2 regions of the Glutamicibacter sp. NPDC087661 genome follow, and region 2 is predicted to be linked to the other one. Evidence: predicted binding sites of a transcription regulator. Region 2 holds the regulator's gene; the other holds the start of a gene.
The links. Region 2 encodes HrcA, which represses chaperone genes, less so after heat shock. Its sites were predicted from a motif close to TTNGCACTCGNNNNNNNCGAGTGCNAA; they were not measured.

Region 1 (16,459 bases), on a different contig from region 2:
TTTGGCCGCCTAGCTCTGCCGAACCGTAGATGTAGGCATCTGCGCCGAGCTCTTCAACAACGTCGACAACAATCTCCACACCTTCGCCGGCACCGACAATCTCGATGTCCTCTGGACGGAAGCCCAAGGTGACTCCACCCTGTGCCCCAGGCGCATCGATAACAGCTGAACCGAAAGCAACCTGTCCATTGGCAGACTGCAACTGCACCAGGTTCATGGCAGGGGACCCGATGAAGCCTGCGACGAAGACATTGCGTGGGCGATCGTAGAGCTCACGAGGAGTGCCTACCTGCTGCAACTCGCCGTCCTTGAGTACGGCAACGCGGTCACCCATAGTCAAGGCTTCCACCTGGTCGTGGGTCACGTACACGGTCGTGACACCGAGTCGGCGGGTCAGCGACGCAATCTGGGTACGGGTCTGCACGCGCAGCTTTGCATCGAGGTTGGACAGCGGCTCGTCCATCAAGAACACCTGGGGTGAACGAACGATGGCGCGACCCATGGCCACACGCTGACGCTGGCCGCCAGACAAGGCCTTGGGCTTGCGGTCCAAGTACTTCTCCAGATCGAGAAGCTTGGCTGCTTCCAGCACGCGCTTCTTGCGTTCCTCCTTGTCGACGCCGGCGATCTTCAAGGCAAAGCCCATATTCTCGGCAACGGTCATGTGGGGGTACAGCGCGTAGTTCTGGAAGACCATGGCGATGTCGCGGTCCTTAGGCGGAACGTTGGTCACATCCTTATCGCCAATGAGAATACGACCGGAGTTTACTTCTTCCAAGCCCGCGAGCATGCGCAGGGTGGTGGACTTGCCGCAACCCGAGGGGCCGACCAGGACAAGGAATTCTCCATCTTGGATTTCCAAGTCGATAGCGTCGACGGAAGGCACAAGTGCGCCCGGGTAGATGCGGGTGGCCTTTTCAAAGGTCACAGTTGCCATGATGACAATCCTTTCACGGGCAGGTACGTGCCCGACGATCCGTAGTGAAAGTGAGTTGGGACACTTCAGTGTCGCATGGAAATCAGACTTTTCAAAAGGTGTGGTAATTCACTTGGCGAAAGGATATTATGCGCGGCCGCAGTTGGTCCAGGTCCCACCTTGATGCCCAGATCCGCTGCGCCAAGAACCTTGAATCCGTTCTCGTCGGTCACGTCATCACCGACAAAAAGGACCGCTTGGACGTCGAGTACTTCACGCAACCACTGCAGGCTCTGGCCCTTATCGCCGTGATGCACGGTGGCCTCTAGCACCGCTTTGCCTTCAAGCAGTTTGATGCCGTCCAAATCACGTAGCGCCTGCCGCGCCTGTGCCAGGGCCTTGGCGGCAACTTCAGGTGTTGCCTGGCGGACGTGCAGGACCGTGGCCGACGGTTTGTACTCCACGCTGGCGTTCGCGTGCATCGCAGCAACTCGTTCCAGGCGCTTGGTAATTTGCCCGAGCAGCTCGGACTGCCTAGCGGTCAGCGGCTCATCGTGCCAGATCGCGCCCAGCTGTGGCGGAACCAAGCGCTCGGCACCGTGCGAACCAATGCGAATCTCTGGACGAGGTTCAGGATAGACCTCGCTCAAGGACTGCAGGTTACGCCCCGACACCACCGCGGTGTATACCCCGGGACTGGAAGCCAGCTGCTCGAAGGCAGCAGCAGACTCTTCCAGCGGCCGGGCCTCTTGGGGCCGGTCAACCAGCGGGGACATCGTTCCATCAAAGTCCAAAGCAACTAGTACCCGCTGATGGGCAGCAAATTCAGCGAGCGCGGCCTGCAGGGCAGGGTCAAGGTCAGGCAATGGTATTCCTCATCGGAGATCAGGATTCCTGTCGGAATCTTCTAGCGAACGATTTCGTGCACGGAGGTGGCCGCGTTGATCTCGGCCAGCTCGGCTAGGAAATCCTCGGACCACTTCGAGACGTCGTTGAGCGCCAAGTGGCGGTTCATGCGTTTCATCCGGCGTTCCTGCTCTGCCTCATTCATCTGAACCGCTTCAACGATCTTGGCCTTCATCCCGTCGATGTCGTGCGGGTTGACCAGGACAGCCTGGGTCAGCTGATCGGCAGCGCCGGTGTACTCCGAGAGCACCAGTACGCCGCGACCATCCTGGTGCGCAGCGACGAACTCCTTGGCCACCAGATTCATCCCATCGCGCAGGGCCGTGACCAGCAGGACATCGGCTGCCAGATACATGGCGATCATTTCGCGCAGCGGATAGGACTGGTGCAGGTAGCGCAGGGTGGTGTGGCTCAGGGTGTCATGCTGGCCGGTGATCTGCCCGACCATGAGCTCCACCTGGTCACGCAGCTCGATGTAGCTGTCCACGTTTTCCCGGCTGGGGCTGGCTACCTGGATCAGGCAGACATCACCGGCGCGCAGAGTCTGGTCGGAGAGCAGCTCGCCATAGGCCTTCAGGCGGTGGCGAATGCCCTTGGTGTAGTCCAAGCGGTCCACGCCCAGCATGATGGTTTTCGGATTGCCCAGCTCATGGCGGATCTGGGCGGCACGGGCAATGATTTGCGGATCGCGTGCGAGCTTGGCGATTTGCTCGGTATCGATGGAAATCGGATGCGCATTGGCACGGCAGAGATTCTGCATGTCGTTACCGGCTGGGGGCGAAGCCACATCGCCCTTGGTGGAGTAGTCGGTGAACCGGCGCAAGCAGCGCAGGAAATTGCTCGCATCGGTTTCGCGCTGGAACCCGACCAAGTCCGCGCCGACCAGTCCCTGCAAGATCTGGGTGCGCCAGGGCAGCTGCGAAAACAGGCTGGCCGCCGGGAACGGTATGTGCAGGAAGAAGCCGATTTTCAGATCGGGTCGCGCCAGCCGCAGCATCTGCGGAACCAGCTGCAGCTGGTAGTCGTGGACCCACACGGTAGCGTTCGGAGCAGCGATTTCCAGTACGGCATCGGCGAATCGCTGGTTGATCCTCTTGTAGCGGTCCCACCAGGTGCGGTGGTACTCCGGTGGCACGATGACGTCGTGGTAGAGCGGCCAAAGCGTCGAGTTGGAGAAGCCCTCGTAGTAGAGGGTCAGGTCATCCTCATCCAGGGGGACCGGAACCAGATGGATGTCATCCTTGTCGAAGCTCTCCAGCTTCTCGCCGATACCGCCATGCCAACCCACCCAGGCACCTTCGGACGCAGCCATGACCGGTTCCAAGGCGGTAACCAAACCACCGGGCGAACGCTGGAATCCTTGCGATCCGTCAGGATTGGTGATGCGGTCCACCGGAAGGCGGTTGGCTACAACCACAAAATCGTAGGAATTTTCGGTCTTTGTACTCGGCGCTGGGGTACCCACTGCAAACCTCCTGGTTTGTTCAATCTGGTTCACCGGCGTGGTGCAGATTCGTCGGTTCTGAGTGAATGACTTCTCGTCAAATTTCCTCGCTCTTGCTATTTAGCCTAGTGAAAACTGACTGCTAAGGGAACGAAGAGACGGATTTCTCCGTCATATGGGCTACTTCTGCGCATGTGCCGCGTGGTCAGCAAAGGACCGGCAGCAAAGAAACGATATCCGCCGATGACTTGGTTTAACGCTCAACTTAAGGTTTTCGAAGCACTTTGGGTGCTGTATGCGAAAGATATGTGAGTCCTGTGAAGGTGGGGGAATCTTGAGTTTTCAAGGATATTGGCGCTCGGAGTTGGCTAAGCTTGACTCCAGATGATAGTTGTCCGCTGACCAAGGAACCGCCAAATTTATGTCTACAAATAATCCGCGTCCATCGAAGGCAGAGCGAACCGCGAGTGCCCGAGAGAAGGCGGCGCAGATGCGTGCCGCTCAAGATGCCGCTCAGAAGCGCAAGTCGCTTTTCGTGAAGCTGGGCGTATTGGCCGCAGTCATTGTGGTCATCGCACTGGTAGTTACCTTGATCGTGCAGAACAACAACGCAAAGGTGGCAGACTCCGGCGCCGTGCCGCAGGGCGGTACCGCAGCCGGTGGCATCATGGTCACCTCGCCGGACACTGTCGCAGAGAAGTCCATCGAGAATGTGGATATCAAGACGCTCGAAGCACCTGCCGAGGCGCCATCGCCAGCTACCCCACGCGACCTGACGGTGGCTGAAAAGGGCGAACCGATCAACATCGCCATGTACGTTGACGCCAACTGCGTTCACTGTGCAGACTTCGAGGCTACCTACGGGGACCAGATCGAGGAATGGCTGGCCAACGGCGACGTCACCGTTGAATACCGCAACGTCGGCTACCTTGACCGTGGTTCAGCAACCAACTTCTCCTCGCGCGGCGCCAACGCATTGGCTTGCGTCGCCGACGAAAGCCCAGAAGCCTACATGGGCTTTGTCAAGGCGCTGTGGGGCCACTACCCAGAGGGCGAGATGAAGAACGCCGAGCTGGCCGATCTGGCGATCCAGAATGGCGCTGCGCAGTCCGTTGAAAGCTGCATCGCAGATGACAAGTTCCGTCCATTCGTCCAGTACACCACTACTGCCGGCCAGTACGATGGCGTGGCTGGCACCCCATCGATCTTCGTCCAGGGCGAGGTAGTCGATCTGGCAAAGGAAGACTTCCCAACCGCAGTGAAGGAAGCAATCGCTGCCAACAAGTAAGTCGAACCGGTAGCCTCTGGACAATTGTTCGGGATCCGGTAGTATCCTTATTGATCTCGCACCCCGACCGATGGGAAGGAAGCCAATGCTGGCTTCCTTCCCATCGGCATTTAACTCGGAGCATCGCCAATTCGCAGTGCCGCAGGGTTTTCGGATATTCTTATTCGGTACGCCCCCTTAGCTCAGCTGGCCAGAGCGTCTGTCTTGTAAACTGAAGGTCACCGGTTCGAATCCGGTAGGGGGCTCTGACCTGGTCCTGACCAGCAACGGGAACCGTGTCCATGAATCTTCATGGCGCGGTTTCTTTTTTTAGCCCCAGGTCTTGCCCGAGCCAGCGTCGCGCCTATGGCAGGCTCAAAGATCCCGCCGGTAGAATTTTGCGCAGAACCTATATTTGAGGAGCCGACCATGGCCGGAGGCCTTGCAGCACTATTGGACGACGTGGCGGCGCTGGTGAAAGTCACCGCGGCATCGCTTGATGACATCGCGCTGGGCGCTGGCAAGGCCAGCACCAAATCGCTAGGCGTCGTCATCGACGATGCGGCAGTCACCCCGCAGTACGTGGCCGGACTCTCGCCCAAGCGCGAGCTTCCAATCATCTGGAAGATCGCCGTTGGGTCTATCCGGAACAAAATGCTGTTCATCCTTCCGGTGGCGCTGATCCTATCGCAGTTCGCTCCATGGGCGCTGACCCCGATCCTGATGATCGGTGGCGCCTATCTGGTTTTCGAAGGCGCCGAGAAGCTGCTTGAGGCGATGGGCGCGATCAAGCACCACACTCCGGGCGGCAAGGAGGGAGTGCGCGACGAGAAAGCGATCATCGGATCGGCAGTGCGCACAGACCTCGTGCTTTCCGCGGAGATCATGGTCATCTCGCTGAACGAGGTGTCCCACGAGCCATTCTTGAATCGCGCGCTGATCCTGATTGTGATCGCCATCCTGATGACCGTCGTGGTCTATGGCGCCGTGGGCTTGATCGTCAAAATGGACGACATCGGACTGCACATGGCCGCCAAGCCACGCCAGCTCACGCAGAAGATCGGGCGCGGCCTGGTCAAGGCGATGCCCATCGTGATGTCCATCCTGAGCAAGGTCGGCGTGATCGCGATGCTCTGGGTCGGCGGGCACCTGCTGCTGGTCGGCATGGACGAACTGGGCTGGCACGCACCGTACGGCTTCGTGCACCACGTTGAACTGCTGGTCCACGACGCGACCGGCCAGGCCGGCGCCGTGCTGGGCTGGCTGGTGAACACCGCCTTCTCCTGCCTTGCCGGTTTTATCATGGGTACCGTGATTACCGTCATCATCCTGGGCATCGAGAAGCTGCGCCACAAGGGCAAAGCCGAAGCAGACCACTAGGAACAGGAATCAGCCAGATGCCCGCGCACGTAGAATAGAGAAGTTGCCGCCCGGACTCGGTCTACCGGTCCAGCCCAACTGTCTGGCCTACGTGGAAAGATCGATGCGTGTTGAGTAGAGAATTGACAGATCAGGCCACCGCCCGCCATGCGCGCGGAGCCTACTTCACCCCGGAACCCGTTGCCAGCTTCATGGCGCAGTGGGCGCTGGGGGAGCAAGGATCCAAGGTCCTGGAACCCTCCTGCGGTGAAGCACAATTCCTTGCCGCTGCCCATCCGGTGCTTGCAGATGGCCGAGACCGGGTCGAGCTGGTGGGCCTGGAACTGCACGAACCATCGGTGCAGGCCGCCCGTGAGCGGATGAGCGCCGCCGGGATCGACGCGCGCATCGAGCACGCCAACTTCTTCGAGGTCACCGGCAACGCCGAGTACGACGCTGTCATCGGCAACCCTCCCTACGTGCGCTACCAGCTGCACCGCGGGGCTGACCGGCAGCTCTCGCGCGCCGCGGCCAAAGCCTCGGGCGTGGAACTGAATGAACTTGCCAGCATCTGGGCCGCTTTCGTCGTGCACGCCACCAGCTTCCTTGCCGTCGGCGGGCGCCTGGCCCTGGTGCTTCCGGCAGAGCTGATGTTCGTGAACTATGCCGGGCCTGTCCGCCAGATGCTGCTTGAACGCTTCGCCAGCGTGCACCTGGCCGTCTTCGAAGAGCGCTTGTTCGCCGACGCGCAGGAAGAAGTGGTGCTGCTGCTGGCCGAGGGCTACCGCGAAGGGGCTAGCGGTTCCTTCAACCTGCACCAATTCCGCAATGCGCTGGATCTGCAAGCCCTGGGCGAAGGCACCCGCCACACCCCGGTGCGCATGAACGAGCGCTGGACCGGTTCCCTGGTCGGCCTTGAAGCCCAGGGGATCTTGTCGGCGGCACTGGCCGCCGGCCGGATGGCGCCGCTGCAGTCCTGGGGCGAAACCTCGCTGGGCGCGGTCACCGGCAATAATAAGTGGTTCACCCTCTCGGCCCAGCAGATCCAGGACCTGGGGCTGGCCCGCGAGGACCTGATCCGGATCTCGCCTCCGGGCTCGCGCCACCTGCGCGGGCTGGAATTGAGCGAGGACGGCTGGGAAAAGCTCGCCGAGCACGGGGCAGCTGCCTACATGTTCCGCCCCGGCGCGGAACCCAGCGGTGCTGGTGCGCGCTTCGTGGCCAGCGGTGAACTGCAGAACGTCGACCAGGCCTACAAGTGCAAGGTGCGCTCGCCATGGTGGCGGGTGCCGGTGCTCTCGGTGCCGGACCTGTTCATGACCTACATGAACGCCGACACCCCGCGGTTGACCGCCAACGAGGCCGCGGTGCACCACATCAACTCGATCCATGGGGTGTACCTCGGCGCCGATGCGCGCGAGCTGGGCCGCGAGCTGCTCCCGGTGGCATCGCTCAATACCCTGACCATGCTCGGAGCCGAAATGGTGGGCCGCTCCTACGGCGGCGGCATCCTGAAGCTGGAACCGCGTGAAGCCGACCAGCTGCCGGTCCCGGCGATCGGCATGGTGCAGCGCTATGCCCGGCAATTGCGTGCCATCAAGCCGGCGGTGCGTGAACTGCTGGTGCAGGGGCGCAAGCAAGAGGCCACCGACCTGGTGGACCGCGTGGTGCTCGAGCAGCTGCTCGGCTTGGAGCCGGATGCGCTGGAGGCGGTCCGCACAGCGCGAATGAATATGCTCGAACGCCGCAAGGCCAGAAGCAAAGCCGTGAGGGGATGAACGTGGCCAATCCTGCGATCGAAAAGACCTTGGCCTTTGCCGAATTCGATACCACGTTGATGTCAGCGGCGAAGGATTCGCCCTGGCTGGGCAATGGCGCGGTAACCGAGGAATTCAACCCGTCCTTCCCGGTGCTCGAACGCCTGCTGAGCATCCCGGTCCGCAACAAGGCGGTCACCCGATCGGGCCGCTTTGCCCAGGGCGTGGACGCATGGCTGGCCCATGAATTGCGCCGTGCCGGATTCGATGCGGATCTGGTGTGGCCGCGTCCCGAGGCGCCCCGGGTCTTGTCCAGCGACATCCTGGAACTGCTGCGCAAGCTGCCGGAGCGGCTGGCCGACGAGGTGCACGAGTCCATCATGGCGGGCAAGGCGGGCAGCATCGACGCGCGCATCCTGGGCCGCGCCTACATGAAGCAAACCGACGTGGTGATGACCCATTGGTCCACCGGTCCCGAACTGCTGCTCAGCACCAAGGCGATGACCTCATCCTTCGGCAAGAACCTGGCCAACCGCTATGAAGAGGCCTATGGGGATGCGGCTAACCTGCGGGCCCGCTACCCGCTGGCAGCCGTCGGGTTCTTCTTCGTGCAGCGTGCCACGATCCTGGAATCCGAGCCGGCTGCCTTCCGCCGCACCGTGGACATGATCCGCAAGCTGCGCGACTTCGGCGACGGCTTCGGGTACACCGCCACCGGCCTGCTGCTGGTGGATTGGGATGAGAGCGCGGAGCATCCCGAAGTGAAATGCGTCCACGCTCCGGTGCCCGCGGATATTGCCGCGCCGCAGTTCCTCAACGCCATGGTCGATGCGGTCCTGAAGGTCACCCCGATCGACCTGCACGAGGCCGCTCGCGCTCGCCGGGCCGGAGAAGTTGCCCCGCTGCCGGGCCACGGCTCCGTGGACGAACAGCAGGACGCCCTGTTCTAGGCGGTCACATCACCGGCACGGCGGAGGCCGAATCATCGGACCCGAACTGCGCGGCGAATCCCTGGACCGGGGCCGGGCCGGCCATGAGGCTCGGGGCCGGCATCGCACTTTCGGGAAGGTGGATGGCCACGTGGTCCTCGGAGGCCTGCGGCAATTGCGCGGCCCACTGCCATGCGGCCTCGGTGGCCCGGTAGATGAACTTCAGCTGCCCATCGTGCTCGAAGCTGCGCTCGCGCTGCCACAGTTCCGAGCGCTCGTAGAAGGCCCAGGATGCCGGGTTCTGCGAATCGATGACGCTGATCGGGGTTTTGCCCGAACGCAGCGCGTGGGCAAGGCGCAGCGACGTCGCATGCTGGCGGATGCCCAGGCGGCGGTAGTCCGGGCGCACGGCCATGCAACCGAGCTCCACGGCGTTCATCGAAGAAGTCGGGGCAATGATGGAATCATGCACGAGGCCTGCGGCAACCAAGGTGCCCTGGTCGCGCACGGTCACAAGCAGCGAGAGCCGGTCGAACTTCTGGTTCCAACGCTGGTCGACCAGGGGGTAAAGGGTCGCTAATTCGGCGCGCTGGGCCGGCTGAACGCATAGGGATGACAAGGAAAAGTTCAGGTTTTCAAACACTGGGTACGGTCCTAAATTCTAAGAACGAACGAAAGATGAGGCTTTTGCGCGGTGGAAAAATCCACTGCGCGGTTTCGTTGGCCTTGAGGGGACCGATGCCGGCGGCTTCCGGCAACTTCCTTGTAGGGTCCAGTTTGAGCTCGATGAGCTAGAAAAATTATGGAGTCTAAAGTCCCTTTTTGACAAGTGGAAATGGGTACTTTTAGGTGAATCGCAAATAAACTATTCGGCGCTGTTTTTCTGCTCTACTCATTGCCTGAACCGCGACTGTTCGAACCTGCGCTGGAAGCGGCATTTCGGCGAGTTCCGGGGACGGATTCCGGGCGCTGGAACCGGTGGCCGATTTGGAGTGAGGTCCACGGCCCGGTAGGATTGCTTATGCGCTTGGCTTGCAAGTCAGGGCGCAGATGGATCTTTAGCTCAGTTGGTTAGAGCGTTCGCCTCACACGCGAAAGGTCGCTGGTTCGAGTCCAGTAAGATCCACCAAGAACGAAAGCCACCGCAATGCGGTGGCTTTCGCTGTTTCCGGGACAGCCAGGACCCTAGGCGCCAAGCAGCTGGTGCACCATGGGCTTGACCTCTTCTCCGAGCAACTTGATGCTGTTCATCATCGCCTCGTGCGGCAAGGAACCGGCAGAGTACTTGATGTCAACGCGCGACAAGCCCAGCTGCTGGGCCACCTTGGCCATCTTCCGTGCCACAGTTTCCGGGCTGCCGGCCATCATGGCTCCCTCGGGCCCCATGGAAGCCTGCAAGCGCATCTTGCTGGCCGGCGGCCAGCCTCGTTCGGCGCCCAGCCGATTCATGGTGCGCTGGTAATGCGGCCAGAGGGTTTCCAGGGCCTCCTGGTCGGTGGAAGCCAACAAGCCATGGAAGTGCGCCGAGACCGGCAATTCTCCATGGCCGAACTCCTTCAGCGCACGGCGGTAGAGGGTGGCCAAGCCTTCGAAGGCCGAGGGCTGGCCGCCGATAATGGCCAAGCACAACGGCAAGCCATGCCGGGCCGCGCGGGTTACCGACTGCGGGCTGCCACCCACACCCACCCAGGTGGTCAAGGGCTGGTCTTCCAGCAGCGGGTAGATCTGCTGGTTGCGCAAGGCGGCGCGGTGCTTGCCCTGCCAGGAAACCGGCGTGCCGTGGCGGAGCTTGGCCAGCAGATGCAGCTTCTCTTCGAACAGGTCCTCGTAGTCTTCAAGATCCAGGCCGAAGAGCGGGAAGGATTCAATGAAGGAGCCGCGGCCTGCGATGATCTCCACTCGCCCGTTGGAGATCGCGTCCAAGGTGGCAAAGCGTTCGTAGACGCGCACCGGGTCGTCGCTGGAGAGCACGGTCACCGCGGTGCCGAGCTTGATGCGCTGGGTAGTGCTGGCCAGGGCGGCCAGAACCATTTCGGGGGAGGAGATGGCATAGTCATCGCGGTGGTGCTCGCCGACACCGAAGAAATCAAGACCCGAGGCTTCGGCCTGCTGCCCCTCGGCGATGACATTGCGGATCACCTGGGCATGGCTCAGCGGGTTGCCCTGGGCATCCTCGGTGATGTCGCCGAAGGTCTCGGCTCCGATTTCTGGCAATGGGAACTGCGTATTCATTGGATCCTCCGGATTATATGCAAACACATCTAACTTCTGCATGGTGCAACCAACTGCCGAGCGCCGGTATTCCAGTGGCCGAAAATACCCTTAAATGTGTTCGGCGATACCTCCCGAATTCGCCACGTTCCCGACAACTTTTCATGCACGGGTTGTATGGTGAATCCCATGGGAAAAACTTTGGATGAGGGGGCATGATTCGTGGCGCATCGATCTAGCGAGGAACAGGCCGCCTCGTCGAATGCCGTAGGCGAGGATCCGGCTCCGCTAGCTGGCGTCTTGCCCCGCATTGCCACTAGTGAGATCAACATGGGCTTCCATCCGGCAGAGCCCGCCGAAGAGCCGGCAACGGCATCTGAACTACCGCTCAATACGGCGGTCAGCGCCAACGTGGCGGCTGCCGATGTCTCGGATATCGAGTGGCGCACCGGCCAGGTCCACACCACCGATGAGGGCATTACCCTCATGCCTACCCGCGCCAACCCGGTGGCCCGTCGGCTGCTGGCGAAAATGTGGATCTCGGATACCCCTCCCACCGAGGCGCTGAACATCGTTGAGCGCCTGCAGGGCACCCCCTACGCCAACCCCAAGGTCAATGTGGACCAGGACGCGTCCAACCGGCGCACCATGGAGTTCGCGCTGGATTTGGGCGAGACCTTGATCCGCTACGGCGCAGGCGCCTTGGAAGTGGAAACCAGCGTGATCGCGGTGACCGCGGCACTGGGCTTGAGCCACTTGGATGTGGACATCACCAACCAGTCCCTGCATTTGAACTACAGCCCGCCGGACGCCGAAAGCTACTCGGTGCTGCGTGTGGTCCGCTCCTACACCTCGAACTACGCCGGCATGGTGCTGGTGCACGAACTCGTCTCGGATATCATTGCCGGCGGCGTATCGCGATCCGTTTCAGCGAAGCGGCTGAAGGACATCACTCGGCAGCCCAAGCCGTTCCCGCGCTGGATCGTCGCCTGCGGCCGGGCCGTGTTCGCGGCCGCGTTCGTGCTCTTCATTGGCGGCTCGTGGGCTGGTGCGCTGGTGGCGATGCTGTCCTCGAGCCTCGTGACGCAGATCGGCCGATACGGCTCGCGCTGGAGAGTGCCCGAGTTCTTCACTATCGCGGCCTCGACATTGGTGGTCACCGGCATTGCCTTGCTGGGGCATCAATTCCACGCTCCGCTGGATCCGGCGCTGGTGGTCTCTGGCGGCATCTTGCTGCTGCTTCCGTCGGGCAGATTCGTTTCGGCATTGCAGGATGCCATCAACGGCTTCCCGGTGACAGCGGTAGGCCGGTTGTTCTCGGCCAGCCTGATCTACGGGGCGATCCTCTGCGGAATTGCTACGGCCCTGGTGATCTCGGATCTGCTCGGGGGAGAGAAGGTCGACGTTCACCAGATCGTCCAAACCGACTATCCGGCCTGGCTGCTGGTGGTCTTGGTGGGCGTGGCCATTGTCGCCGGTGCGGTCACCGAGCAGAGCGCGCTGCGCCTGCTGCTGCCTACCGCCGGCATTGCGGTCGGCGGCTACCTGGTGCAGCTGCTGGCCGAAAGCATTGGACTCGGAGACCGGGCTACCCCGGCGCTGGTCGCCACGGTGATCGGTTTCGCCGCGCGGCTGGCGGCGGACAAACTCCGCTCCCCGCAGCTGGTGCTAGCGGCTCCTGCGGTCATGTTCCTGCTTCCGGGCCTGATGATCTTCCGCGCAATGTACGGCATCGTCATCAACGTCAATGACACCGCCACGGGACTGGTGGAGATGTTCAACGCCATGGCGATCATGCTCTCCATCGCTGGCGGCGTCGTCTTCGGCGATACGCTGTGCCGTCCATTGACCTCCAGCGCCCGGCGTGAGCGCCGGCGGATCCGCCGACGCTAGGCTTTCGGCAACGACCAGTCAATCGGCTTCTGTCCGCTGTCGGACAGGAGCCGATTGATGCTTGAGAAGGGCTTGGAGCCGAAGAACCCGCGCGAGGCTGAGAGCGGCGAGGGGTGGGCGCTTTGCAGCTGCACGGCGTTGGACAGGGACTCGGAGAGTTTCTGCGCATGCTTGCCCCAGAGCAAAGCCGCCGGAGGCCGCGGACGGTCATTGAGCGCGGTGAGGATGGCATGCAGAATTGGCGCCCAACCCAGCTTCTGATGCGAGCCGGCATTGCCAGCGGCTACGGAGAGCACCTGGTTCAGCAGCAAGACGCCTTCGGAAAGCCATGGACTGAGGTCTGGATGCGCGACCGGCTCCAGTCCCAGATCGGAGTGCAATTCCTTGTAGATATTGGCCAAGGAGCGCGGCAGCGGACGCACCTGCTTGTTGGCCGCGAAGGCCAAACCGTTTGCGTGGCCGGGTGTCGGATATGGGTCTTGGCCAACAATTAGGACCTTGACTTCGGACAATGGCAGGCTCAGTGCGCGGAACATCACCTCCGGTGCCGGCAGGATCTGTTCACCGGCCGCCGAACGGGCCGCCAAATCGGTGGCCAGGGAACGTAGCAGCGAGTCCTGCTCGCAGAGTGCCGGTACCCAGTCTGCAGCGATAAACCCGTGGTCGGCCATGGATTGGGCACCATGGTAGAACGGGAAATCAGCCGCTTCGTACACTGGTGTCCGAGCTGGCTGGGGTGCATCGAAAAGTGCTGGCTGCAAATCGTCCATAGGGGTAATTGTGCCGTTTTTCTGGCGTGCCTGTGCTCGGCCACACGGTGTTAGGCAAGCAGATTGGTTAGAATATCGGTGGTATGTCTACCGATGGTGGATTACATGCATAGCCGAAACCTGAGAAAACTGGTCCAATGACAGAGGTGAGAACGTATGGCTGAGAATGAATTGCTGGTGGATTTCGTCATGAACCCGGATTCGGAATTGGATGAGCGTTCGCAACAGATCCTCAACCTGGAAAAGTTGTGGTGGAAGTATGCCGGGGCCAAGGAACAAGCCATTACCAAGCAGTTTTCGATGTCGCCGACGAATTATTACCAGCTGCTGAACCAGCTGATTGAAACCGACGCGGCACTGGCCTACGACCCGATGTTGGTCAAGCGCCTGCGCAGAGCACGTTCCACAAAACGTCGCGTGGGCGGTAAGGTCGGCACGGGACGATAACCCTGCCTGCCGTGACCAATCAGACCTCGAGCAAGGACAAGAATGACCAACTACCCGCGTGACGAATTTGATCGCGTTCCGGAGTTCAGCACCCGTGTGGGTTCGCACCACGCCCACGGATGGGCGCAGTCCGCCGCGTCGAAGTCAACCGGTGGGAAATTGCGCTGGGTAGTGCTGACCGCTGTACTCGTGCTGGTGATCGGTGCCTTGTCCTTCATCTTCGGCCCTCAGCTCAAGGAGACCCTCGCGACTTCCACGGGAAGCGACACCTCGCAAACCCAGGAAGTCACCGCCGAGCCCTCCGTGGAACCCACACCTAGTGAATCCGCATCGCCAACGAGCACCATCGATGACGAAGACGTGCTCTACGGCCAGCTGATTGGCGTGTACAACGCGGCAAGTGTTGCCGGTCTGGCTAATGAAGGCGAAGACGCCATGGCCGAAGCCGGGTTCACCAGCATTGTGGCCGACAACTGGACCAGGCCCGCAGAAGTCTCCACGGTTTATTACATGTCCGAGTCCTACCGCACTACCGCTGAAAAAGCTGCAGAAATCCTGAATATCGACGAAGTTCTGCAGACCAGCAACATTCCGAACCGGGTCACCGTGGTTCTGGGCTCCGATGACACCCTGGGGCTAAACGAATAATTCGTTCAAAATTCCATTCGCTCAGAGCCGATCGGCTTGCACTCGCCATGCGAGAGTGCCAATATTTGTATTAGCACTCATGCGTTGCGACTGCTAACGCCGGTCGGCTTTTGCGTTCTCCAAGAACTCCATGAAGCACCGGACAGCGGATGCAGGGCGTGGGCGTGGAAAATACCTCAGATAGCGAGAGCTGAAACGGTTGCTGGCCCGATGCCGCACCGGTCCACTCGTCCGTCGCGGGCGCTGTCTGTCGGTTGCATTTTCGCAAAATCGTCCCGAAAGGACCGTACGCCACAATGGCTAAGATGATTGCATTTGACGAGGAAGCACGCCGCGGACTTGAGCGCGGCCTGAACACCCTTGCTGACGCGGTGAAGGTCACCCTGGGCCCACGCGGCCGCAACGTTGTTCTGGAAAAGAAGTGGGGCGCTCCTACTATCACCAACGACGGCGTGTCCATCGCTAAGGAAATCGACCTCGAAGAGCCTTACGAGAAGATCGGCGCAGAGCTGGTCAAGGAAGTTGCCAAGAAGACCGACGACGTCGCTGGAGACGGTACCACCACCGCAACCGTGCTGGCACAGGCACTGGTCAAGGAAGGCCTGCGCAACGTTGCCGCAGGTGCTGACCCAATCGCACTGCGCCGCGGTATCGACAAGGCCGTAGAAGCTGTTACCGCTGAACTGTTCGCCGCTGCGAAGAAGGTCGAATCCAAGGAGCAGATCGCTGCTACCGCTTCGATCTCTGCTGGCGATCCGGAAATCGGCGCACTGATCGCTGAAGCTCTCGACAAGGTCGGCGAGCAGGGCGTTATCACCGTTGAAGAATCCAACACCTTCGGCCTGGAGCTGGAGCTGGCAGAGGGCATGCGCTTCGATAAGGGCTACATCTCCGCTTACTTCGTCACCGACGCTGAGCGCCAGGAAACCGTTCTCGAGGACCCTTACGTCCTCATCGTGAACTCGAAGATCTCCTCGGTCAAGGACATGGTGACCTTGCTGGAGAAGGTCATGCAGTCGAACAAGTCGCTGCTGATCATCGCCGAAGATGTCGAGGGCGAAGCCCTGGCTACCCTGATCCTGAACAAGATCCGCGGCCTGTTCAAGTCCGTTGCTGTCAAGGCTCCGGGCTTCGGCGACCGTCGCAAGGCCATGCTGACCGACATCGCTATCCTCACCGGCGGCCAGGTTGTTTCCGAGGAAATCGGCCTGTCCCTGGATAACGTAGGCCTGGAAGTCCTCGGTACCGCCCGCAAGGTCGTTATCACCAAGGACGAGACCACCATCGTTGAAGGTGGCGGCGAAGCCGACGCCATCGAGGGACGCAAGGCCCAGATCGCAGCCGAGATCAAGAACACCGACTCGGACTACGACCGCGAGAAGCTGCAGGAGCGCCACGCAAAGCTCTCCGGCGGTGTCGCTGTGCTGAAGGCCGGGGCTGCTACCGAGGTAGAGCTCAAGGAGCGCAAGCACCGCATCGAAGATGCCGTGCGCAACGCCAAGGCAGCTGTTGAAGAAGGCATCGTCGCCGGTGGTGGCGTTGCACTGATCCAGGCTGGCGCTGCAGCATTCGAGAAGCTGGTTCTGGAAGGCGACGAAGCTACCGGTGCGAACATCGTCCGCGTTGGCATCGAAGCCCCGCTGAAGCAGATTGCCCTGAACGCTGGCATGGAGCCAGGCGTTGTCGCTGACAAGGTCAAGGGCCTGCCAGCAGGCCACGGCCTGAACGCTGCAACCGGCGAATACGTGAACCTGCTTGAAGCTGGTGTCAACGACCCAGTGAAGGTGACCCGTTCGGCACTGCAGAACGCGGCATCGATCGCTGGCCTGTTCCTGACCACCGAAGCTGTTGTCGCAGAAAAGCCAGCTCCTGCTGGCGCTGCCCCAGCCGGTGGCGATGACATGGGTGGCAT
Region 2 (9,470 bases):
GACGGCACCGACTACCCGGTACTGCGTGATGCGCTGGATAAGCTGCAGCTCAACGATGCTGCGCTGACCTACGAACCGGAAACCTCCGTGGCCCTGGGCTTCGGCTTCCGCGTGGGCTTCCTGGGCCTGCTGCACCTGGAAATCACCCGCCAGCGACTGGAATCCGAATTCAATCTGGACCTGATTTCCACGGCGCCGAACGTGGTGTACGAGGTCATGGGCGAAGACAAGCAAATGATTACGGTCACCAACCCCTCGGAATTCCCGGATGGCAAGATCCTGGAAGTCCACGAGCCAATGGTTGCCGCCACCATCCTGGCGCCGAGCGAATTCATCGGCTCGGTCATGGAACTGTGCCAGACCCGCCGCGGCACCATGCGCGGCATGGACTACCTCTCCGAGGACCGTGTCGAAATGCGCTACCACCTTCCGCTGGCTGAGATCGTGTTCGACTTCTTCGACCACCTCAAGTCCAAGACCCGCGGCTATGCTTCGCTGGACTGGAAGGCCGACGGCGAGCAGGTTGCAGATCTGGTCAAGGTCGACATCCTGCTCCAGGGCGAGCAAGTGGATGCCTTCAGCGCCATTACGCACCGCGACAAGGCCTACAACTACGGGACCATGATGACCTCGAAGCTGCGTGAGCTGATTCCTCGCCAGCAGTTCGAAGTTCCAATCCAGGCCGCGATCGGTTCGCGCATCATTGCCCGCGAGAACATCCGCGCAATCCGCAAGGACGTTCTTGCCAAGTGCTACGGCGGCGATATCAGCCGCAAGCGCAAGCTGCTGGAAAAGCAGAAGGAAGGCAAGAAGCGCATGAAGATGGTCGGCCGCGTGGAGGTTCCGCAGGAAGCCTTCATTGCCGCACTGTCCACCGACGAGCCGAAAAAGAAGTAAATGCCTTCAGTACTGCCTGACGGCGATCCGGCTCCGGCCGATGGTCTGCTACCTGCCTCATGCGCGCATGAGGCACAGGGGCGGACCATGTCCTTTTATGTGCATATTCCGTTCTGCACCGTCCGTTGCGGCTACTGCGATTTCAACACGTACACCGCCACGGAGCTGGGCTCCGGTTCCAGCCAAGCAACCTACGCTGCCACCGTCAGCAAGGAAATCAGCTTCGCCCGCGAGGTGATGGACCGTTCGGGCCAACCGCACCGCGAAATTGAAACTGTCTTCTTCGGCGGCGGAACTCCCACGCTGCTGCCCGCCGGAGACCTGGTCTCGGTGCTCGGCCGGATCCGCGACGACTTCGGCCTGAAGCCGGGTGCGGAAATCACCACGGAGGCCAACCCGGATTCGGTGACCCGCGAAAGCCTGCAGGAGCTGGCCGACGGCGGGTTCACCCGCGTGTCCTTCGGCATGCAGTCCGCGGTGCCCCACGTGCTCAAGGTGCTTGAGCGCACCCATGATCCGAAGCGCGTTCCGCAAGCCGTTGCGTGGGCGCGCGAGGCCGGCCTGGATGTCAGTGTCGATTTGATTTATGGCACTCCGGGGGAGAGCCTGGCAGACTGGCGCACCAGCATCGAAGCCGCGTTGAGCTACGAACCTGATCACATTTCGGCGTATGCGCTGATCATCGAGGAAGGCACCAAGCTGGCGGCCCAGATTCGCCGTGGCGAGGTACCGAACATCGATGATGACGACCATGCCGAAAAGTACCAGTTGGCCGACGACATGTTTGCCACGGCCGGTTTCTCCTGGTACGAGGTCAGCAACTGGGCGAAGACCCCGGCGAATGCCTGCCAGCACAACATCGCTTACTGGCAGGGCGGCGACTGGTGGGGCGCAGGCCCCGGCGCGCATTCCCATGTTGGCGGGCTGCGCTGGTGGAATGTGAAGCATCCAGCCGCGTATCAGCAACGGATCGATGCTGGAATCTCCCCGGGCCACGGCCGCGAATACCCGGATGCCGAGGCCGTGCAGCTTGAGCGCACGATGCTGTTGACCCGGCTGGGTTCGGGCATGAAGATTAGCGAGCTCGATGAAACCGGACGCAAGAAAGTCGCCGGCTTGATCGCCGACGAGCTGATTGATGCCAAGGCCGCGTTCGCCGGCACATTGGTGTTAACGCAGCGAGGCCGGCTCCTGGCCGACCTCGTGGTGCGTGAACTGCTCGATTTCTAAGACTGGGAAACCGCTGCTACTTCATCAGCCGCAGATTGAATTGGTAGCGGTAAGGGCGTCCCTTGTTGGCCTGGATGGCAGCAAGGGCGCCCGAGACCGTCATGAAGACCCAGAGGGCCACGGCGAGTACTGCGAAAAGCCAGCCGATCACCGGCAAGACCATGAGCACATTGAATACGATGGCGAGAATGGTCAGCGGGAACGTGAAATTGAACGCTTCCTTCGATTCCTGTGCAGTGAACGGGCCACGGTCCCGGAATACGGCAAAGACGATTGCCGAAGGAACGCAACCCAAGATGGCACCGAAGTGGGCCATCATTGCCCACTGGCGATCTTCTGAAGGAGTCAGCGGCAGCGCAGAGGTCCTGGAACCTTCGAAGCGGGAATTCTCCGATGGCTTCGTCTGGCGTGATGTCACTATTTTTCCTTGTCTTGCTAAGTGTGGTTCCTCTTATCATAGCGACCGCGGCTGGGCGCACGGGGAGATTCGCAGACTAATCTCCAACTATTAGTCAATCGTTAGGAAACCGTAATCTTCGGTCGTGAGAAAATCGATCAATTCTTCAATCCGGCCCAAGAGCTGCGGTTCAAGCTGCCCGTAATGCTGCACCGTGGACAAGAGCCGCTGCCATCCGATGCCGATGTCTTCCGCGGTGGAGTGCGGCCAGCCAAAGGCCCGGAGCGCACCGGTTTTCCAATCGGTGCCCTTGGGGATCACCGGCCAAGCCTTGATGCCCAGTGTCGCAGGCTTGATCGCCTGCCATACATCCACGTACGGGTGGCCGAGGATCAGCACGTTTTGCGCTGCACCGGGGACCTTCATCGCCTCGGCAACGATGCGCGATTCCTTGCTTCCGGCAACCAGGTGGTCAACCAGGATTCCCAGGCGGCGCTGCGCGGAGGGGGCGAAGTCGCGGATAGCCCCGGCAAGATCGTCCACGCCATGCAGCGGTTCAACGACGATGCCTTCAACACGCAGGTCGTGGCCCCAAACTTTTTCAACCAGCTCAGCGTCGTGCTTGCCTTCTACCCAGATGCGGCTTGCCCTGGCTTCCCGGGCCTTCAGTCCGGCAACGGCACGCGAACCCGAAGCCGAGACCAGCTTCTGGGGCGGTGCGGCCTTGGCAACGGGATCAATGATCTGCACCGCTTCGCCTTCGAGGAAGAACCCGAAGCCCGCCTGGAAGGAGCGGGTCTTGCCGTGGCGGTCCTCGAGCACGATCACGCGCATGCCACCGGATTTCTCGGTACGGATGACTTCTCCTACCCATCCTGAGGTGGCATCTTCCAGAATCATGCCACGTTCAACAGGGACCTGGCGGAGTTTTTTCGGTGCCGGTGCACTCAGATCCCGTGGTCCCCAGGAGTAATTAGTCACGTACTGCCTTTCGCTGTGATCGAATACGCTCGAAATCCAATGCTAGCAACTGCTGAACGTATTAGACTTGGCACTTGACAGGTTAGAGTGCCAAAGCCGGGCACAGGGAATCCAAGGAGGTGCTGTTGTGACAGAGCCGCGACGCCTAGACGTTCTGCGGGCCATCGTGGAGGACTACGTCCAATCCCGTGAGCCAGTGGGTTCCAAAGCGCTCCTGGACCGGCACAACCTCGGTGTCAGCGCCGCAACGATCCGCAATGACATGGCTATGCTGGAAGAAGAGGGGCTCATAGTCGCTCCGCATACTTCCTCCGGACGGATCCCCACCGAAAAGGGATACCGCCGCTTCGTCGATGAGATCGGCGAGCTCAAGCCGCTGTCGCGGGCTGAACGCGACGCCATCAACAAGATCCTGGACAGCTCCACGGACCTGAACGAGATGCTCAAGAGCACCGTTCGCCTCCTGGCGCGGTTGACCAACCAGGTAGCAATGATCCAGGTGCCGCACTACGACACCGCTTCGTTGAAGAACCTCGATCTGGTCGGACTGGGCTCGGCCCAGGTGCTGATGGTGATGATCGCTTCCAATGGCACGGTGGATCAGCGCATGATGCCGGTCCAGCGTTCCTACAGCGATGATGAGCTGGATGACTTGAAGCTGTGGCTGCTCAACAATTTCGGGGGAGTGAAGCTTGCCGAACTTGCCGGCCGGCTCACCCGCATCGAGCGCAGTTCGACGCAGCAGGCCGACCCCCTGGTGGACCAGGTGATCGGTGCGCTGGAAGAAATGGCCCAGGCGGCCAACGCGCAACGCATCATCATGGCAGGCACCGCGAACCTCGCCCGCGTGGAAGGGGACTTCCCGCTGAGCATAACCCCGGTGCTCGAGGCGCTCGAGGAGCAGGTAGTGCTGCTCAAGCTCTTCTCCGAGCTGGAAGCCGATTCGCGCGGCGTGGCCGTGGCCATCGGCACCGAGCACCACTACGGGCAGCTGTCGGAAGCCGCAGTGGTCGCCACCACCTACGGCACCGATGTGCGCAACAAGCTCGGGGTCCTCGGCCCCACCCGGATGAACTATCCAACCTCCATGGCCTCGGTTCGTGCGGTGGCACGGTACCTGTCGAAGATTTTGGCTAACTAGCCTCGCTGGGCACCGCCCGGCACTATCGAATTTCAAGATTCTCAGGAAAGGACACGGCGAATAACGTGAGCTCGCATTACGAGACCCTAGGCGTCGCCAAGGACGCGACCCCGCAGGAAATCAAGAGTGCCTACCGCAAGTTGGCGCGTAAGCTGCACCCGGATGTAAACCCTAGCGATGACGCTGCAGAACAGTTCAAGCTGGTCACCCGAGCCTACGAAGTCCTTTCCGACCAGACCAAGCGCTCCAACTACGACGCCACCGGCGATGAGAACGGCAACGGCCACCCGGGCTTCGGCGGTGGCGGCCAGGGCTTTGGCGGCTTCGGCGACATCTTCGAGCAGTTCTTCGGTGGCGGCCAGGCCCAGGGCCCGGCATCACGCACCCAGCCGGGCCGCGACGCGCTGATCACCATCACCATCGACCTGGAAGACGCGGTCAAGGGCACGGTCTACCCGCTGGAGATGGAAACCGCTGTCACCTGCAAGACGTGCAACGGTTCGTGCACGCGCGAAGGCACCAGCCCGGTCACCTGCGACATCTGCCATGGCGCAGGCCAGGTGCAGCGTCCAGTGCGTTCATTCCTGGGCCAGATGATGACCGTGGAAACCTGTGCGGCCTGCCGCGGTTTCGGCACCACCATCCCGGACCCCTGCCTGGAGTGCAACGGCGAAGGCCGGGTGCGCGAGCATGTGTCCAAGTCGCTGAACGTTCCTGCAGGTGTCGACTCCGGCACCCGCATCCAGCTGCGCGGACAGGGCGAAGCCGGCCCGGGCGGCGGGCCTAACGGCAACCTGTTCGTCGAGATCGACGTGCGCCGCCATAAGGTCTTCGAGCGCGCCGGCACCGACCTGCACGCCAAGATGAGCCTGCCAATGACCGCCGCCGCACTGGGTTGCGAGCTGAAGCTGGAAACCTTCGACGGCGGCCAGTCCATCAATGTGGAGCCAGGCGCCCAGGATGGCGACACCGTCACCCTGCCGGGCCTCGGTGTGCCGCGCCTGCGCGGAGGCAAGCGCGGGGACATCATCGTGCACCTGCAGGTGGAGACGCCGACCAAGCTCGACGCTGCCCAGCGCGATCTGCTCGAGCAGCTGGCCAAGCTGCGTGGCGAAGAACTCTCGGCCGGCCGCGTGGAGCACAGCGGCGGCATGTTCTCCCGCCTGCGCGACAAGCTGAACCAGCGCTAGGCATGAGCAACCACAGCTTCGTCATCGACGCCCAGCAGGGCCGGGACGCAACGGTCGGGGACATTCTTGAACTGGATGGCTCCGAAGCGCACCACGCGGTCACCGTTAAACGGGTCTCCGCGGGCGAGCACCTGGACCTGCTGGATGGCAAGGGGCTGCGCCTGACTGTGGAGGTCATCGGCACCGCCAAGGACCTGCTGAGCGTGAAGGTCCTGCGCCGTGCCGAGGAAGCGGTCAGCGATCACCCGGTCACCCTGGTCCAGGCGCTGTCCAAGGGGGATCGCGACCTGCAAGCTGTCGAGTCCGGCGTGGAACTGGGCGTGCTGTCGGTACGCCCCTGGCAGGCTGACCGCTCGATCGTGCGCTGGAACGCGGCCAAGGTCGACAAGGCCATGGCCAAGTGGCGCGCCCAGGTGCGCTCGGCGCAGAAGCAGTCGCGCCGCGCCTATGAGCCAGAGGTGCTGGACCCGCTGGGTTCCAAGGAACTGGCCAAGGCCATCGCGGCCGATACCGCAAATGGCGCACTGGTTCTGGTTCTGCACGAGCAGGCCGCGGAATCGGTGGCCCGGCGTGTGCAGTCGTGGCTCGCCGATGCGCGGACCGGCCAGGAGATCATCATGATCGTCGGGCCAGAAGGAGGCATCTCCGAAACGGAGCTGCAGTCCTTCGTCGATGCCGGCGCCCAACCAGCCCTGCTGGGCCAGCATGTGCTGCGTGCCTCGACCGCGGGCCCCGCGGCCCTGGTCTTGATCCGCCATTTGATCGGCGAAATCTAGGTTCCAGAATTCCGGTTAGCAGTTGAATTGCTCCGCAGATCCCGGCAGGCATGTGCCTGCCGGGATCTGCGGAGCAATTTCGTCTCCGGCCGGCGCAGCGGGTTCGAGCCGAGAAAAGGCCTCGGGACGGGGAACGCGAAGTCGCTGCGGGCCGGATACGCGAATGCGGCAGCCGATCGGATAAGGACGCTGTCCAAGGCAACGGCACTGGAAATCCTGCCAGCAGGCCAAGAATGCTCAGCCGCCACCAGTTCAGGAGCTGGCCCGGACAACGGGCGCCCAGGTTCATGTCCAGGACTTCCGGCGGGGGCTGCAGCGCTGGATGCTGCGTTACTCGACGCGGAAGTCGCTGGTGACCTTGCCGACCAGATGGTCCGATTCGGTCTCAACGCCCCAGAAAGTCAGCCGGTATGAGCCGGCACGCAGATCGGTGGTCAGGGTGAATGAACCGTCGGCATTGATCTGCCCGGGGTTGACCTGCTTCTGAGCGGTCATCACCGTGAGCTTGCCGTCCGCGTCCTTGCGCTGCAAGGAGTAGAAGGTGCCGATGTCGAACTGGGTGGTTCGGCCGTTAATCTTGATCGAGCCATCCGCCAAGGTCTTGTTGAACTGCGGATCGATGATCCAGATCGGTGCAATGAACGCCGCATCGCGCTCGTAGACATCCTTGAGCCGGAAACCGTCGAAGACTGTGGCATTTGCCTGGCCGTCAACCAGGATGCGGACCGTTGCGGGAAGCTCGCCCACGACCAGTCCAGCGCTGGCGGCAGCTGCCGTAGCGGTGAAGACCAATTGCTGGATGGCGCGCTCCGACAGGCCCTGGTCGAGATTGGCGCTGAAGACCTTGGCCGGCAGATCCAAGGTGATGACATTCGCATTATTGATTGAAACCCCGATTTCATCGGTGGGCTTCAAATGGGTATAGCGTTTCGGCTTCATCGGGTCGGCTGAGAGCAGCGTCCAGATCGCATCGCCGATGGGTTCCTGATGGCGGGTGTCCTCGATGTACTCGCGGTACAGGAACACGCCGGTATCGGTGTTTTCCAGCCAGTAGATGGGCAGGCTAGCCGCGATGCCGACATCCTCGCCAGCGTCGGTGGCGTTCGGCAGGTTCAGCGATTCAGCCACGGCGGTCGATGGCATCTCATAGGAGCTCTCGCGATTCGTCAGACCGCATCCTGCGGCGACGACGAGAGCGGCAGTGATTCCCAAAACGCCGAATCGGCGTGGAATCTTCCGCAAGATCCTTGATTGCACTGCGTACCAATCCGTGGTGATTTTAGCTGTTGCGGCTCCTGGCCGTATTGGAACCGCTCTCAAGCTTGCCATATCAGAAGCGGCTAACTGCAGAAAAATGGCCCAACTTACTAATCCGTAACCAAATCTATATGTTCGCCACTTGCCCCGATTAGCATCATTCAAGACTACTTTCAGGTTCTACTGCTTACGCTGAGACCTGAATTTTCTCCGGATTGGCCTGCGACTCGATAGAATGGCAAGCAGGACAAATCACGATTACCACCAAGCTCGCAAAGGGGCGCCGCGCACTGCATGCAGGTTGAACAGAATAAGGCGACAGCGGAGAACGGATCCGCATCGCTCACCATCAGTTTCGATACAGCTGAGCTCATGATTGCCACCCTCGGTCCCAATGACGAGCTCTTGCGTATTCTCTCCGGCGCCTACCCGCAGGTGAGCTTCCGCCCCAACGGCCAATCCCTGGCTCTGGTAGGTGAACCGCAGCAAGTCCGCAAGGCCCAGCGCGTCACCGAAGAAGCCCGTTCGCTGGCCACTCGCGGCTCGCGCATGAGCGCCGAAACGATCGAGCAGATCATCAAGATGCTCAGCGCCGGCAATCCGGATGCACCCACCGACGTCCTGGGCCTGAAGATCCTCTCGGGGCGCGGACGTTCCATCCGCCCCAAGACCGTGAACCAGAAGAGCTATGTCGACGCCATAGAGGATTCGACAATTACTTTCGGCATTGGCCCAGCCGGTACCGGCAAGACCTTCCTGGCCATGGCCATGGCCGTCGCCGCCTTGCAGGACAAGCAGGTCAACCGCATCATCCTGACCCGGCCTGCCGTTGAGGCAGGGGAGAAGCTGGGCTTCCTGCCGGGCTCGTTGACCGAGAAGATCGACCCGTACCTGCGCCCGCTCTACGATGCCTTGCACGACATGATCAATCCGGAAACCATTCCGCAATTGCTCGAAGCCGGAACCATTGAGGTCGCTCCGCTGGCCTATATGCGTGGACGCACCCTCAATGACGCCTTCGTGATCCTGGATGAAGCGCAGAACACCACCAGTGAACAGATGAAGATGTTCCTGACCCGCCTGGGATTCGGTTCCAAGATGGTAGTGACGGGGGATGTCACCCAGGTGGATCTGCCCAACAATGCGACCTCCGGGTTGCGCATGGCCAGCGATGTCCTTGAAGGCATCGACGACATCAGCATCTGCCGACTCGACTCTTCGGATGTGGTTCGCCACCGTCTGATTGCCGACATCGTTACCGCTTACGACCGTTGGGATGACACCCGACGCAAAGACCACAACCGGGGACGCCGCAGCAAATGAGCATTGAAGTAAATAACGAAACCGAATACGACGTCGATCTCAAGGATGTCAACGCCTTGGCAGAATCGGTGATGCGGGCAATGTTCCTGCATCCGGAAACCGAAGTATCGATCGTTTTCATCGACGAGGATGCCATGAGCGCCCTGCACGTCGAGTGGATGGACCTCGAAGGCCCCACCGATGTGATGAGCTTCCCGATGGATGAGCTGCGCCCAGGAACTGCCGGTGCGCCGGGGGAGAGCGGCATCCTTGGCGACATCGTCATCTGCCCTGCCGTC

Region 1: the regulator HrcA is predicted to act here: its motif matches at 14,618-14,644, upstream of groL (chaperonin GroEL).

The regions. Positions count from the first base shown of each region.
Region 1 is NZ_JBIUWE010000006.1:254,552-271,010, reverse strand. Features, by position in the region: gene ACIOTN_RS16405 (ABC transporter ATP-binding protein) at 1-937, opposite strand, end outside; gene otsB (trehalose-phosphatase) at 1,003-1,782, opposite strand; gene ACIOTN_RS16395 (trehalose-6-phosphate synthase) at 1,824-3,287, opposite strand; gene ACIOTN_RS16390 (thioredoxin domain-containing protein) at 3,688-4,554, shown strand; tRNA gene ACIOTN_RS16385 (tRNA-Thr) at 4,726-4,799, shown strand; gene ACIOTN_RS16380 (DUF808 domain-containing protein) at 4,963-5,913, shown strand; gene ACIOTN_RS16375 (N-6 DNA methylase) at 6,024-7,670, shown strand; gene ACIOTN_RS16370 (hypothetical protein) at 7,667-8,599, shown strand; gene ACIOTN_RS16365 (GNAT family N-acetyltransferase) at 8,604-9,221, opposite strand; tRNA gene ACIOTN_RS16360 (tRNA-Val) at 9,631-9,707, shown strand; gene ACIOTN_RS16355 (LLM class flavin-dependent oxidoreductase) at 9,764-10,810, opposite strand; gene ACIOTN_RS16350 (threonine/serine exporter ThrE family protein) at 11,012-12,682, shown strand; gene ACIOTN_RS16345 (uracil-DNA glycosylase) at 12,679-13,452, opposite strand; gene ACIOTN_RS16340 (DUF3263 domain-containing protein) at 13,609-13,899, shown strand; gene ACIOTN_RS16335 (LytR C-terminal domain-containing protein) at 13,942-14,547, shown strand; gene groL (chaperonin GroEL) at 14,844-16,459, shown strand, end outside.
Region 2 is NZ_JBIUWE010000001.1:993,359-1,002,828, forward strand. Features, by position in the region: gene lepA (translation elongation factor 4) at 1-897, shown strand, start outside; gene hemW (radical SAM family heme chaperone HemW) at 898-2,127, shown strand; gene ACIOTN_RS04725 (DUF4870 domain-containing protein) at 2,144-2,545, opposite strand; gene ACIOTN_RS04730 (DUF3097 domain-containing protein) at 2,636-3,505, opposite strand; gene hrcA (heat-inducible transcriptional repressor HrcA) at 3,633-4,646, shown strand; gene dnaJ (molecular chaperone DnaJ) at 4,712-5,836, shown strand; gene ACIOTN_RS04745 (16S rRNA (uracil(1498)-N(3))-methyltransferase) at 5,839-6,612, shown strand; gene ACIOTN_RS04750 (GerMN domain-containing protein) at 6,943-7,854, opposite strand; gene ACIOTN_RS04755 (PhoH family protein) at 8,164-9,192, shown strand; gene ybeY (rRNA maturation RNase YbeY) at 9,189-9,470, shown strand, end outside.